DNA from 4 places in the Serratia sp. TSA_130.1 genome. Region 4 is predicted to be linked to each of the others. Evidence: predicted binding sites of a transcription regulator. Region 4 holds the regulator's gene; each other region holds the start of a gene.

Region 1 (3,842 bases), on a different contig from region 4:
TTGAACGCCACGCTGTACGTCACGCTGGAACCCTGCGTGATGTGCGCCGGCGCGATGGTGCACAGCCGCATCCGCCGGTTGGTGTACGGCGCCGCCGACGAGAAAACCGGCGCGGCCGGTTCGCTGGTGGATATTTTGCGCCATCCGGGCATGAATCATCAGGTGGAGATCGTCTCGGGCGTGCTGGCGGACGAATGCGCCGCCACCCTGAGCAATTTCTTCCGCCTGCGCCGCGAACAGAAAAAAGCGCTCAAGCTGGCGCAGCGGGCGGCGGATAAGCCGGAATAATCAGTAGTTGAGCGCCAGTTCCGGCATCACCGTCGGATAGCCTTTTCCCAACGCTTCCTGCTCGGCGGCCGCTTGCGCCGCCTTTCTCTCTTTTTCCTGCAGATAACCCACCAGGCTGACCTGGTAGCGGCGGATGTTTTCTACATAGTTGTAGGCTTCACGCCCGCGCGCATAGCCATAGGTCAGCTGCGGGTAGTAGCGCTTTTGGCTGAGCATCGGCAGGCGCTGTTTGACGTCGACCCAGCTGTCCGGATTGCCTTTTTGCGTTTTGGTCAGCTTGCGTGCGTCCAGCATATGGCCCCAGCCCATGTTGTAGGCCGCCAGCGAGAACCAGATGCGCTCATCTTCCGGCACGCTGTCCGGCACCTTGGCCATCAGCCGCTGCAGGTACAGGGCGCCACCCTGAATGCTCTCTTCCGGATCGAGGCGATCGTTGATCCCCAGGCCGTCGGCGGTGGCGCGGGTCAGCATCATCAGGCCGCGCACGCCGGTGGGGGAGGTGGCCTGCGGATTCCAGTGCGATTCCTGATAGGCGATGGCCGCCAGCAGCTTCCAGTCGATCTCGTTGGCGTGTTTCTCGAACAGCGGGCGGAAGTTGGGCAGCACCGAGTCGATGGCCGACAGGAAGGTTTTGGTATCCACGTAGTCGAAGCTGCCGACGTGGCCGAGGTATTTCTCTTCCAGCCGCGCCAGGGTGCCGTCGTCCACCATTTGACTGTAGAAATCCAGCATCGCCGCGTACAGGCTGTCGTCGCCGTCGCGTTTGAGGTACCAGGTGACCGGCTCTTCGTCGGTGACGTCGAACGCCACCGCCAGCTGCGGATGGATGCGCTGCAGCAACGCGATGGTCACCGAATCGCCGAGGGTATAGTCCAGCTTGCCGTCGGCAACCCGCTCCAGCAGCTCTTTGGAGGTGAGATCGCTGGAGGACTCCCAGGCGAGATCCGGGTATTTATCCTGTTTGAGCTGCTTTAGCGTGCTGACGTGCGCGGAACCGGAGGCGACCGCCAGCTTGCCTTTGATGTCGGCGAAGCCTTTTGGCCGCGGGGTGCCCAGCCGGTACACCAGCTGTTGGGAAACGGAGTAGTAGGCGGGGCCGGTGCGCGCGCGGCTGAGGCGCTCCTGGTTGTAGATAAGGCCCGCCGCCAGCAGGTCAGCGTCGTCGTCGTCCAGATCGTCGAACAGGTCATTGATGTTCTGATGGGGGATCACCACCAGTTTTACCCCGAGGTAGTTGGCGAAGCGCTTGGCCAGTTCGTAGTCGAGCCCACCCGGCCCTTGCTTGGTGTTGAAATAGGTCAGCGGTGAGTTCAGCGTGCTGATACGCAACTCGCCGCGGGAAATGATCTCCTGGAGTTGCCCGCCCTGGCCGCTGCGCCAGGTGATATTGGGCCACAGCGCGAGAGCCAGAAGCAGGGTGACAACGCCGATGAGGATGTAGTTTATTTTAAGACGTTTCAAATAGTTATCCAGTGGTGGCACAGGTACGCCGGCGACGACAACCGCGACTTTTCTCATGGTTAAATCACCAGTGCGGGGGGCATTTTGCGCAACAAAACGCCAGTGTGCAACTTTATTGACACGTTATGACAATTCGACGGTGCGGCGCGCTTTTATCAATAATCCCTACGCAAACGGTTTCGTCGGCGGCGAGGATTCTCTATAATGACGCGCGTTTTCCCCTGTTGCGCCCAATGAAGCGTCTTATCCGTCGCTTCGAAGACGAGAGAACTTTGATTATGGAAATTCTGCGTGGTTCGCCCGCTTTATCGGCTTTTCGCATTACCAAACTGCTGTCCCGCTGCCAGGACGCCCACCTGCCCGTCAGTGATATCTACGCCGAGTATGTCCACTTTGCCGATGTTAGCGCACCGCTAAGTGCCGAAGAACACGCCAAACTTCAGCGCTTGCTCAAGTACGGTCCTTCTCTCGCCGAACACGCCCCCGAAGGCCGGCTGCTGCTGGTCACGCCGCGCCCGGGCACCATTTCCCCCTGGTCTTCCAAAGCCACCGACATCGCCCACAACTGCGGTTTGCAACAGGTGCTGCGGTTGGAGCGCGGTCTGGCGTTCTACGTCAAGGCGCCTGAGCTGACGGAAGCCCAGTGGCACCAGCTCGCTGCGCTGCTGCACGATCGCATGATGGAAACCGTCTTCAGCGAGCTGCAACAGGCTGAACAGCTGTTCGCGCACCATCAGCCGGCGCCGTATCAGTCGGTCGACGTGCTGGGCGCAGGGCGCGCCGCGCTGGAGCAGGCCAACGTCCGGCTCGGCCTGGCGCTGGCGCAGGACGAGATCGATTACCTGCTGAATGCCTTTACCGGTTTGGGGCGCAACCCGACGGATATCGAACTCTATATGTTTGCGCAGGCCAACTCTGAGCACTGCCGCCACAAGATTTTCAATGCCGATTGGATCATCGACGGCGAACAGCAGCCCAAGTCGCTGTTCAAAATGATCAAGAACACCTATGAGCAGACGCCGGACTATGTGCTGTCGGCGTATAAAGACAACGCCGCGGTGATGGAAGGCTCGCAGGTCGGCCGCTTCTTCGCCGCGCCGGAGAACGGCACGTACGATTACCATCAGGAAGACGCGCATATCCTGATGAAGGTGGAAACCCACAACCACCCGACGGCGATCTCGCCGTGGCCGGGCGCCGCGACCGGCTCCGGCGGCGAGATCCGCGACGAAGGCGCCACCGGCCGCGGCGCCAAGCCGAAGGCCGGCCTGGTGGGCTTCTCGGTGTCCAACCTGCGCATTCCCGGCTTTGAACAGCCGTGGGAGCAGGACTTCGGCAAACCGGAGCGCATTGTCACCGCGCTGGACATCATGACCGAAGGCCCGCTGGGCGGCGCGGCGTTCAACAACGAATTCGGTCGCCCGGCGCTGCTGGGCTACTTCCGCACCTATGAAGAGCGCGTCAACAGCCATAACGGCGTGGAGCTGCGCGGCTACCACAAACCGATCATGCTGGCGGGCGGTATCGGCAACATCCGCGCCGATCACGTGCAGAAAGGGGAAATCACCGTCGGCGCCAAGCTGGTGGTGCTGGGCGGCCCGGCGATGAATATCGGTCTGGGCGGCGGCGCGGCGTCATCGATGGCGTCCGGCCAGTCCGATGCCGATTTGGACTTCGCGTCGGTGCAGCGCGACAACCCGGAAATGGAACGCCGCTGTCAGGAAGTGATCGACCGCTGCTGGCAGCTGGGCGACCAGAACCCGATCCTGTTTATCCATGACGTCGGCGCCGGCGGCCTGTCCAACGCCATGCCGGAGCTGGTGAGCGACGGCGGCCGCGGCGGCCGTTTCGAACTGCGCGACATCCTCAACGACGAGCCGGGCATGAGCCCGCTGGAAGTATGGTGCAACGAATCGCAGGAACGTTACGTGATGGCGATCGCCCCGGCGCAGATGGCGCAGTTCGACGAGATCTGCCGCCGCGAGCGCGCGCCTTACGCGGTGATCGGCGAAGCGACCGAAGAGCAACATCTGACGTTGAACGATCGTCACTTCGACAATCAGCCGATCGACATGCCGCTGGACGTGCTGCTC
Region 2 (3,842 bases), on a different contig from region 4:
GTGAGTACGGCCGGTTTCCAGGCGCAGGCGCAGACGAGTGTGCGCGCGGAAGTGCTCCATAATGCGATAGTGCGTCACCGCCGGCTTACCCATCGGGTGCACCGCCATGTGAGTGCGCTTGGTGGAATGGCGCGCGATGGGTTCTTCTACCGTACCGCCTGCCGTCATGGTGCCGATCGCCACCGCTTCGTATTCACGGGTGATTTCGCGTGCCTGCAGCGCCTCCACCAGCCGGGTTTGCGCCGGCACGGTTTTCGCCACCACCATCAGGCCGGTGGTGTCTTTATCCAGACGGTGCACGATGCCGGCACGCGGCACGTCGGCGATTTCCGGGTAGTGATGCAGCAGCGCATTGAGCACCGTGCCGTCCGGGTTACCGGCGCCAGGGTGCACCACCAAATCGCGCGGCTTGTTGATCACCAGGATATCGCTGTCTTCATAGACGATATCCAGCGCGATATCCTGCGGCTCCCAACGCGCTTCTTCTTCTATCTGTGCATCGATGGCGACTGTCTCTCCGCCCAGCACCTTCTCTTTCGGTTTGTTTGACGTTTTGCCATTGACCTTCACCCGATCGCCCAGGATCCACTCTTTTATGCGAGATCGTGAATAATCAGGGAACAATTCGGCCAAAGCCTGATCTAAACGTTGTCCGAGTTGAGATTCGGCCACCGTTGCGGTGAGTTGTACTTGTTGTGCCATATGCAGCTTCTTCGTTAACGTTGGGTTTTCACGGCGATGCCGTTTAATATAATGTGCTATTGTACCTGGTCTTTGTCGGGAGCTTAACGGACAGTCTCCCGGAATAACACCCTGAGGATAATCAAAACGTCATGACGCGTATGAAATATCTGGTGGCGGCAGCCACGTTGAGCCTGGCGCTGGCAGGTTGCTCCACATCCAAGGATGCGGTTCCCGACAACCCGCCTTCGGAAATCTATGCTACCGCGCAGCAAAAACTGCAGGACGGTAACTTCAAGGGCGCGATTACGCAACTCGAAGCGTTAGATAACCGCTATCCTTTCGGGCCGTATTCCCAGCAGGTCCAGCTGGATTTGATTTACGCCTATTATAAGGCTGCCGACTTGCCAATGGCTCAGGCATCCATCGATCGCTTCATGCGCCTGAATCCGACGCACCCGAACATCGATTACGTGATGTACATGCGCGGCCTGACCGACATGGCGCTTGATGACAGCGCGCTGCAGGGCTTCTTCGGGGTTGACCGTTCGGACCGCGATCCTCAGCACGCTCGCGCTGCGTTCCGCGACTTCAGCCAGTTGATTCAGCAATACCCGAACAGCCAATACGCGACCGACGCCAACAAGCGTTTGGTGTATCTGAAAGATCGTTTGGCCAAGTATGAGCTTTCGGTGGCGGAATACTACACTAAACGCGGTGCTTACGTCGCGGTCGTTAATCGCGCCGAGCAGATGTTGCGTGAATTCCCGGATACCAAAGCGACGCATGACGTGTTGCCGCTGATGGAAAATGCCTACAAGCAGCTGCAGCTGAACGGCCAGGCTGACAAAGTGGCCAAAGTGATCGCCGCCAACCCACAATAAGCGCGCGTCGGCACCGGCAGAAAAACCAAACGGCAGCCAAGGCTGCCGTTTTCATTGGCGTCGACCGGGTTTTTACTGGAAAAATACACAAGTAAAAACACGGTGTTAGCTAGCGCTCCTCACCGGTCAACTCATCGATAATGCGCCATCCGGCGGCAACTCTCAAGCATTAGATAGCCAATTCAAATGCTGAATCACAGATTGAACTAACTTTGCAAAAAGTGACAAAAAATCGTGATTTACATCACGCATTTAAACAAAAAGCGGGGTATGCTGGATTCACCAAGACGGAAAGACAGAGAGGTAAGTTATATGACATTGAACATTACCAGCAAACAAATGGATATCACTCCCGCAATCCGCAATCACGTCGAAGACCGTCTCACCAAACTGGAAAAATGGCAGACCCAGCTGATTAACCCGCATATCGTCTTATCCAAAGAGCCGCAAGGGTTTGTCGCCGACGCTACCATTACTACGCCTAACGGCCCGCTGGTCGCCAGCGCCAAACATGATGACATGTATACCGCCGTTAACGAGCTGATCGCCAAACTGGAGCGCCAGTTGAACAAAGTGCAGCACAAAGGCGAAGCGCGCCGCTGCAATGCCAGCGTGAAAGACATTGTGCCGGAAGTCACGCAAGAGCAGGAATAACCGTCCGACAGCGATTGCCGCATCAAACGCGCCCGAGGGCGCGTTTTTTGTCGGGTATTTTTGTTGACGGGGTAAAGGCCAGCGGTTACTTTAAAACCTGATCACATTAACCTTAGGTAGACCATGCCACGCACACCGTTTTTCTTCGCATTCTTTTTTACCTTCCCCTGACTGGGAGGCGTTTCGTCGTGTGAGAAAGAATGCGAAGACGAACAACAAGGCCTCCTGGAAACAGGGGGCTTTTTTTATGGCTGTTTTACAACGAATAAGAACTGAAGGCGGAAGCTGATTATGACTGACAACCCGTTATTGGTGCTGCGCGAGCGCATCAGCGCACTGGACTTGAAACTGTTGGCCCTGCTGGCGGAACGCCGTGAGCTGGCGATCGAAGTCGGCAAGACCAAGCTGCACTCTCATCGCCCGATCCGCGATAAAGAGCGCGAGCGCGATCTGCTGGATGCGCTGATCGCCGCCGCCAAGCCTTACGACCTGGACGGCTTTTACGTCACCCGCCTGTTTCAACTGATCATCGAAGATTCCGTCCTGACCCAGCAGGCGTTGCTACAGCACCAGCTCAACCCCGTCAGCCAGCACTCCGCCCGCATCGCCTTCCTCGGTCCGAAAGGCTCTTACTCGCATCTGGCTGCGCGCCAATACGCTGCCCGCCACTTCGATCAGCTGATCGAATGTGGCTGCCAGAAGTTTCAGGATATCTTCGCCCAGGTGGAAACCGGCCAAGCGGACTACGCGATTCTGCCGATCGAGAATACCAGCTCAGGCTCGATTAACGAGGTGTACGATCTGCTGCAACACACCAGTCTGTCGATCGTCGGCGAGCTGACCAACCCGATCAACCACTGCGTTCTGATCGCCGGCGACAGCGATCTGAGCCAGATAGAAACCGTCTACAGCCATCCGCAGCCGTTCCAACAGTGCAGCCAGTTCCTTAACCGCTTCCCGCACTGGAAAATCGAATACACCGAAAGCACGGCGGCCGCGATGGAGAAAGTCGCCAAGCTGAATTCGCCGAAGGTGGCTGCACTGGGCAGCGAGGCCGGCGGCGCGCTGTACGGGCTGCAGGTGCTGGAACACAATCTCGCCAACCAGCAGCAAAACATCACCCGCTTTATCGTCCTGGCGCGCAAAGCGATTGATGTCTCCGAACAGGTGCCGGCAAAAACCACGCTGATCATGGCGACCGGCCAACAATCCGGCGCGCTGGTCGAAGCGCTGCTGGTATTGCGCGATAACGGCATCATCATGACCAAGCTGGAATCACGTCCGATCAACGGCAATCCGTGGGAGGAGATGTTCTATATCGATGTGCAGGCCAACCTGCGCGCCGAGGCGATGCAAAAAGCGCTGCGCGATCTGGCGCCGATCACCCGCTCGCTGAAGGTGCTGGGCTGTTACCCAAGCGACACCGTGGTGCCGGTCAACCCATCCTGAAACCGTAAAAAAGGGTTCGGCTTGGCCGAACCCTTTATGTTTACTGCCCGCTGTTTTACTGCCGGCTGTCGTTAGCCTGCCGCAACAGCGTGCGGCTCTCCACCAGGAAGCGCTGGGCGTAATCGCCGAACCAATGCTCTACCTTGCGGAAGCTCTCGATAAACGCCTGTTTGT
Region 3 (3,842 bases), on a different contig from region 4:
CGGTGCACATGCACTTCGGGATCGAACGCCAGCTCGTAGTTGACCACCAGCTCCAGCTCTTTAATATCCAGCCCGCGTGCGGCGACGTCGGTCGCCACCAATACCCGGCAACTGCGGTTGGCGAAACGCACCAACACTTGGTCGCGGTCGCGCTGTTCCAGATCGCCATGCAGCGCCAGCGCACTGATGCCGCGGGCCTCCAGGGCCTCAAGCACCGTCTGACAGTCGCGCTTGGTATTGCAGAACACCACGCAGGACGCGGGTTGATGATAGCGAATGGCCGACACCAGCAGCGCTGGGCGCTGATCGCGCGTGGTCTCATAAAAGCGTTGTTCGATGGAGGTCTGCGCTTCGCCATCGTCCACCTCGACGCTCAGCGGCTGGCGTTGAACGCGCGCGCTGATGCGCTCGATGCCTGCCGGGTACGTGGCGGAAAACAGCAGCGTCTGACGTTGCGGCGGCGTATAGCTGATCACATCGTCGATGTCGTCGGCGAACCCCATGTCCAGCATGCGATCGGCCTCATCCAGCACCAGCACCTTCAGCTCGTCCAGCTGCAGCGTTTTCTTGCGCAGGTGTTCCTGGATACGGCCCGGCGTCCCCACCACGATGTGCGGCGCATGCACCAGCGAATCGAGCTGCGGCCCCATCGGCTGGCCGCCGCACAGCGTCAGGATCTTGATGTTTTGCGTAAAACGCGCCAGGCGACGCAGCTCTTTGCTCACCTGATCGGCCAGCTCGCGGGTGGGACAGAGCACCAGCGCCTGCGTGGCGACCTGACCGACGACGATACTGTTCAGCAGACCAATGCCGAAGGCCGCCGTTTTACCGCTGCCGGTTTTCGCCTTGGCGCGCACGTCCCGCCCTTGCAGGATGGCGGGCAATGCGGCGGCCTGTACCGGCGTCATTTCGGCGTACCCCAGTTCGTTGAGGTTGGCCAACTGTTCGGCTGGCAGCGGCAGGGAAGAAAAAGAAACTGTGCTCACGGCGATAACTCTTATGTGACGAATGGAATGGCGGCGCGCCCGCAGGTAAGCGCCGAATCAGCGGTAAATGATAACAGAGATGGGCGGCGTTACGGGGTGCGGGCATAAAAAAACCCGCCGGCGGCGGGTTTCTTGGCAACGCAGTCGTTAAATCGCAACGACGTTGGCTGCGGCTGGGCCACGTTGGCTGTCCTGGATGGAGAACTCAACCTGCTGGCCTTCAGCCAGGGTCTTGAAACCATCGCTGACGATAGCGGAGAAATGAACGAAAACGTCTTTAGAGCCGTCGGCAGGGGTAATAAAGCCGAAACCTTTGCTTTCGTTGAACCATTTAACGTGACCAGTGATCTTGCTCATTTGTGTTTCCTTTACTTGATAAACCTGCCTTGACGGCACGAGACGCGAAAACCTTTAAATAAGTAGGCCTTCTTTCGCCGTCGGTTATTAACGCACAATCGCTCATACAGGGCAAATATTTCTGTTTGTTATAAAAACAGCCAGTTGGCAACAAAACCGGCGCGGCGGCTGCGCGCGCAATCGTTTTCGTATATACTGCCCGCCGATCATCAATCCGCTTACTTTCACCGATCCAGGTACGAAACTATGTTAACGATTGGAACCGCCCTGCGCCCTTCCGCCACCCGCGTCATGTTGCTCGGCTCCGGCGAGCTGGGTAAAGAAGTCGCCATTGAATGCCAGCGCCTCGGTCTGGAGGTGATCGCCGTCGATCGCTACGCCGATGCGCCGGCCATGCATGTGGCGCACCGCAGCCACGTCATCAATATGCTGGACGGTGACGCGTTGAAAGCCGTCATCGAACACGAGCGGCCGGACTATATCGTTCCCGAAATCGAAGCGATCGCCACCGCCATGCTGGTCGAGCTTGAACGCCAGGGCCACCGCGTAGTGCCCTGCGCCGAAGCCACACGCCTGACCATGAACCGTGAAGGCATCCGCCGTCTGGCGGCGGAAGATCTCGGTCTTCCCACCTCCAGCTACCGCTTTGCCGACAGTGAAATCGCTTTCCGCCAGGCGGTTGAGCATATCGGCTACCCGTGCATCGTCAAACCGGTGATGAGCTCTTCCGGCAAAGGCCAGAGCCTGATCCGCACGCCCGAACAGCTGCAAAGCGCCTGGGATTACGCCCAACAGGGCGGCCGTGCCGGCGGTGGCCGGGTGATCGTCGAAGGGCTGGTAAGATTTGATTTTGAAATTACGCTGCTGACCATCAACGCCGTGGATGGCGTGCATTTCTGTGAGCCGATCGGGCACCGTCAGGAGGATGGGGATTACCGCGAGTCCTGGCAGCCGCAACGCATGTCGGCTACGGCGCTGAGCCGGGCCCAGGCTATCGCCGAGAAAGTGGTGAAGGCCCTGGGGGGCTTCGGGCTGTTCGGCGTGGAGCTGTTCGTCTGTGGCGACGACGTGATCTTCAGCGAAGTGTCGCCACGCCCACACGATACCGGCATGGTCACGTTGATTTCACAGGATCTGTCTGAGTTCGCCCTGCACGTGCGCGCGTTTCTCGGTTTGCCGATCGGCGCTATCCGCCAGTTCGGCCCTTCCGCTTCGGCGGTGATCCTGCCACAGCTCACCAGCACCGATGTGCGCTTCAGCGGATTGGAAAACGCGCTGCGCGGGCACAACCAGCTGCGTCTGTTCGGCAAGCCGGAAATCGCCGGCCAGCGCCGCCTGGGTGTAGCGCTGGCGACGGCGGACACCACGGAACTCGCGGTGGAGCTGGCGAAACAGGCCGCCGCCGCCGTAGCGGTCAACCGCTAAAACTGACGGGGCCGCTTGCGCGGCCCCGATAACATCAATAGTCTTCGTCTTCTTCAGCATCGTCATCCCGCGACGCCTCCGGCGCGGCATCCTGCTGTTCGTCTTCGTCATCGAACAGCACCGCGACATGCGCGCCCTGATGCTTCTCACGAATTTCCTGCGCAACGCGAGCAATGGCCTCACCGCTGCTCATGCCCTGTTCCATCAGCTGATGGATGCGATCCGCCGCTTCCTGCTGCTCCGCGTGGCTCAGTAATGGCATACCTGCATGCATGTGTCGTTCTCTCCGGCAAAAGGGAGAAGGAGTATACGCGCTAACGCGGCGGATCCCAACGTCTTATGCCTCAGGCCGGCTGTGAACAGCCGTTATCGTTGCGCCACTGCTTTAAACGGTGCCGCCACAGCATGACATGCCACCCCTGCTTCACGCCGCGCGCATTGGCGAGCATCGCTCTGTCGATGCCACGTTGGTAAAACTCTTCGGTAATCTGATTCTGAGCGGCCGGATCCGGCTCACGGCGAATGCTGTGGCAAATCCCCAGCGCTTCACGGGTGATCTGCCAATGAAACGCCGGCCGAATGGCGATGGTGCTCGCATAACGCAGGTTGAGCCGCTCCAGCATTTCGACGATTTTCATATAGTGGCGCTGATAATCCACGTTAGCCTTGCCGGTGCGACGGCGATTGCTGATCGACTTGTCGTGCACCCGTTGGCGGTACAGCGGCGTGCTTAAATATTTGACCCGCTTGGCATTAAACATGACCTCCGTCGTCCAGGGAATATCCTGGTGATGTAAGCCCGGTTCAAAATAGAGCCGATGCTGGCGGATAAAATCGAGACGATATATCGCCAACCACACAACGTGAATAAACTTTCGCGATTTCAACGCGCGTTCGAACCATTGAACGCCAGTGATAACATCAGTGGTACGTAAACGCTCCTGAGGAAAAATCGGCTGCAATTCGTCCTCGCTGGCAAAATAGCGTTCGCCATTGCATTGCATCACGTCTAATTGGTGCTGTTCGGCCTGCTCGAGCAGCGTGGAATACATTTCCGGCGCCAACAGATCGTCA
Region 4 (3,842 bases):
TTGGCCTGGCCTTCACGATAGCGGTCGACCACCAGCGCTTGCCAGATGGCGGCGGCGGAACAGACACCTACGGCCTGAATAAAGCGCAGTATCCAGAGCTGCGCGGCATTTTCCACCCACAGCATGCCCAGGCAGCCGAGCGCGAACAGAGTCAGGCCAATCAACAATACCGGTTTGCGTCCCAGACGGTCGGAGAGCGGCCCCCACAGCAGCTGCGCGAAGGCGAAGCCGGCCAAAAAGATGCTCAGGCTGGCGCTGACCGCGCCGGCGGAAATTTGCAGTTCCTCCCGCATGGCGCCGAAGGCGGGCAGGTACATATCGGTCGCCAGATAACCCAGCATGCTCAGGCCGGCGAGGTAGAACATAAAACCAAAGGAATTTCGCATGGTATTTCTCGTTAATATTTTAGTGTCGCAGGTTTTTAGCGCCGGCCAGTGTATCCGGCTGGATCTCTGCTTGTGAAACGGTAATATTTGCAAAGTGCTGTTAAAAAAATTGAAGGCAAAGCGATGTGGTCTGAATATTCTCTCGAGGTCGTTGATGCGGTGGCGCGCACCGGCAGTTTCAGCGCGGCGGCGCAGGAGCTGCACCGGGTGCCGTCGGCGGTAAGTTATACCGTGCGGCAGCTGGAGCAATGGCTGGCGGTGCCGCTGTTTGAGCGGCGTCACCGAGATGTGGAACTGACGCCGGCCGGCGCGCTGTTTATCAAGGATGCGCGAGCTGTTATCAAAAAAATGCTCGACACCCGCCGCCACTGTCAACAGGTGGCCAACGGCTGGCGCGGTCAGCTGAATATCGCGGTGGACATCATCGTCAAACCGCAGCGCAGCCGCCAGCTGGTGCTGGATTTCTACCGCCATTTCCCCGACGTCGAGTTGATGCTGCAACCCGAGGTGTTTAACGGCGTGTGGGATGCGTTGGTGGACGGCAGGGTGGACATGGCGATCGGCGCCACCCGCGCGGTGCCGGTCGGCGGCGGCTTCGCTTTCCGCGACATGGGGGATATGAACTGGCTGTGCGTAGTCAGCCCACAGCATCCGCTGGCGCAGCTGGCAGGGCCGTTGAATGACGATCGGTTGAGGCCGTACCCTGCGCTTTGTCTGGAAGACACCTCGCGCAATCTGCCCAAGCGCGTCACCTGGACGCTGGATAACCAGCGGCGGCTGGTGGTGCCGGACTGGACCTCGGCGCTCGACTGTTTGTGCGCCGGATTGTGCGTCGGCATGATGCCGGCGCATCTGGCGCTTCCGCGGGTGCAGCGCGGTGAGCTGAAGGCGTTGCAGTTGCAGCAGCCGTTTCCCGCCAGCCCCTGCTGCCTGACCTGGCAACAGGATAAACCGTCACCGGCGATGAGCTGGCTGCTGGCGTATTTGGGCGATGGCGAGACGCTGAATCAGGAGTGGCTGAGTGAGGCGGCACCGGAAGCCGTGCCGGCTTCCGGTAGGGAGGACGATCAGCGGCGGTAGTCGATGAACGGACCGTCGGCGACCGAACGGCGTTCGACCAGCTTCGGATGCACTTCGATCACCTGCGATTCTTCGCGCTTGCTGATGATGCGATCCAGCAGCATGGTGAAGGCCATTTCGCCCAGACGCTCTTTCGGCTGATGAATGGTGGTCAGCGCCGGGGTGAAGTAGCGGGCGTTGCGCACGTTGTCGTAGCCGATCACGGAAATATCTTGCGGCACCCGCAGCCCCAGTTCGTCGGCGGCGCAGATGGCGCCCATCGCCATGATGTCGCCGCCGCAGAATACCGCGGTCGGTCGCTGTTTCTGCGACAGAATTTGATGCATCGCCTTGTAACCGGACTCCGGCTCGAAGTCACCCTGGACTATCCACTCTTCGCGAATATCGATATGCGCTTCCTGCAGCGCCTTCATGAAGCCCTGATGCCGACCGCCGCCGGTGTTGCGCGACAGTTGGCCAGGGATAGCACCGATATCGCGGTGGCCGCGCTCGATCAGGTAACGCCCGGCCAGATAGCCGCCCTCGAACGCGTTATCGATGATGGTGTCGGTGAAGTCGCCGCGCGCGGCGCCCCAGTCCATTACCACCATCGGGATGTTGCGGTAGTCTTCCAGCATGCCCAGCAGCTGATCCGGGTATTCGGAACACATGACCAGCAGGCCGTCGACGCGCTTTTGCGCCAGCATCGCCAGGTAGGCGCGCTGTTTGTCCAGATTGTTGTGCGAGTTGCACAGGATCAGGGTATAGCCTTTGCTGTAGCAGCTGTTTTCCACCGCCTCGATCACTTCGGCAAAGTAGGGCGCTTCGCTCGAGGTGGCCAGCAGACCGATAGACTTGGTGTGATTGACTTTCAGGCTGCGCGCCACGGCGCTCGGCGAGTAGTGCAGCTCTTTGATGGCGGCCCACACGGCCGCTTTGGTCTCTTCGGCGACGAAACGAGTCTTATTGATGACGTGCGAAACGGTGGTGGTGGAAACGCCCGCGCGTTTGGCCACATCTTTAATCGTTGCCATGTAAGGAATGACTCCTGAACTCACATGTTTACAGCATGTAAGTGTGATGTTAATCGTTTGCCTACGTAGATCCTTCTCCAGAGAAGCGAAAACTGAGTTTTTAGTGTTGAAGTCGTCAGCGCTTAATCAGGAGGGGCATGAATGCCGGTACGCAGTTGTGAACTGCGAATTTTGTCGCATATTGAACAAAAGTGGAAGAGGTAATCGAGATTATAAACCGGGAAATGATAACAAGATTTTATCGGCGAACTGTGGGAAAATGATTTGACGTACTAATTGTGCGCCTTTTATCCTTAGGAAAGCCCATTTTAAAGGAGTTGTCATGGATACCGATCTGAAGATGTCGCTGTTCACCACCGTTTGCGCATTGGCGATGATCATCGCTTTCAGCTTTGTCGCCGCGTTGAACTGATTTCCCGCCAGTTTTAAAAAAGGCGCAGCCAAGCTGCGCCTCATCACTTAGGCAAGGCCTGCGCTTACGCCAGGTTTTCCGCTGCGAAGGTCCAATTGACCAACGCCCAGAAGTTTTCCAGGTATTTTGGACGCGCATTGCGGTAATCGATGTAATACGCGTGTTCCCACACGTCAACGGTCAGCAGCGGTTTGTCTTCACCGGTCAGCGGGGTGGCCGCGTTGGAGGTGTTGACGATCGCCAGCGCGCCGTCCGGTTTTTTCACCAGCCAGGTCCAGCCGGCGCCGAAGTTTTTCACGGCGGCATCGGTGAACTGCTCTTTGAACGCAGCGAAAGAGCCGAAGGATTTGACGATCGCCGCCGCCAGTTCGCCCTGCGGTTCACCGCCGCCCTGTGGTGACAGGCAGTGCCAGTAGAAGGTGTGGTTCCACACCTGCGCGGCGTTGTTGAACACGCCGCCGTTAGAGGTCTTGATGATCTCTTCGAGCGATTTGCCCTCGAACTCGCTGCCTTTCACCAGGTTGTTCAGGTTAACCACGTAGGTGTTGTGGTGCTTGCCGTAGTGGTATTCCAGGGTCTCGGCGGAGATGTGCGGCTCGAGCGCGTTTTTCTCATACGGTAATGCAGGTAATTCAAACGACATTGCTTCCTCCTTTACAGCGCCATTCGCTTCCCGCCGGGGCGAGAGTCATATGGGCCGTTTTTTATTGTGGTCATTCAATCTTAACAATTTTCATCATAAAAAACAGGAAGAAAAGCCAGAAATGCGCGTGGGGAGGTGCGATAGGCGATAGCTTGAACAGGCGGTTGCGACCGAGGCCGCAACCGCGCAGAGCAGGGAATTAACGGATGGTTTTCGGCGTCACTACGCGGCGAGCGCCGATGTAGTGGTTCTGCCAATAGTCGTTATCAAGCTGGCTGATGCGGATCTCTTCGCCGGTGCGCGGCGAC

The links. Region 4 encodes PurR, which represses purine synthesis genes. Its sites were predicted from a motif close to CANGCAAACGTTTGCNTG; they were not measured.
Region 1: purL (phosphoribosylformylglycinamidine synthase) is a predicted target of PurR. The motif match lies at 1,916-1,933, and genes of this name have one in related genera.
Region 2: raiA (ribosome-associated translation inhibitor RaiA) is a predicted target of PurR. The motif match lies at 1,604-1,621, and genes of this name have one in related genera.
Region 3: purT (formate-dependent phosphoribosylglycinamide formyltransferase) is a predicted target of PurR. The motif match lies at 1,517-1,534, and genes of this name have one in related genera.

What each region holds. Positions count from the first base shown of each region.
Region 1 is NZ_JBQZFS010000007.1:94,910-98,751, forward strand. It holds gene tadA (tRNA adenosine(34) deaminase TadA) at 1-288, shown strand, start outside; gene mltF (membrane-bound lytic murein transglycosylase MltF) at 289-1,749, opposite strand; gene purL (phosphoribosylformylglycinamidine synthase) at 2,028-3,842, shown strand, end outside.
Region 2 is NZ_JBQZFS010000003.1:535,701-539,542, reverse strand. It holds gene rluD (23S rRNA pseudouridine(1911/1915/1917) synthase RluD) at 1-702, opposite strand, end outside; gene bamD (outer membrane protein assembly factor BamD) at 834-1,565, shown strand; gene raiA (ribosome-associated translation inhibitor RaiA) at 1,878-2,219, shown strand; Phe leader region at 2,342-2,468, shown strand; gene ACUTQY_RS15630 (hypothetical protein) at 2,343-2,390, shown strand; gene pheA (bifunctional chorismate mutase/prephenate dehydratase) at 2,511-3,668, shown strand; gene tyrA (bifunctional chorismate mutase/prephenate dehydrogenase) at 3,724-3,842, opposite strand, start outside.
Region 3 is NZ_JBQZFS010000001.1:370,105-373,946, forward strand. It holds gene dbpA (ATP-dependent RNA helicase DbpA) at 1-986, opposite strand, end outside; gene cspE (transcription antiterminator/RNA stability regulator CspE) at 1,134-1,343, opposite strand; gene purT (formate-dependent phosphoribosylglycinamide formyltransferase) at 1,590-2,768, shown strand; gene ACUTQY_RS01725 (YoaH family protein) at 2,803-3,042, opposite strand; gene ACUTQY_RS01730 (glycosyltransferase) at 3,113-3,842, opposite strand, start outside.
Region 4 is NZ_JBQZFS010000004.1:268,331-272,172, reverse strand. It holds gene punC (purine nucleoside transporter PunC) at 1-386, opposite strand, end outside; gene punR (DNA-binding transcriptional activator PunR) at 510-1,466, shown strand; gene purR (HTH-type transcriptional repressor PurR) at 1,454-2,479, opposite strand; gene cydH (cytochrome bd-I oxidase subunit CydH) at 2,802-2,891, shown strand; gene sodB (superoxide dismutase [Fe]) at 2,956-3,534, opposite strand; gene ACUTQY_RS16895 (C40 family peptidase) at 3,734-3,842, opposite strand, start outside.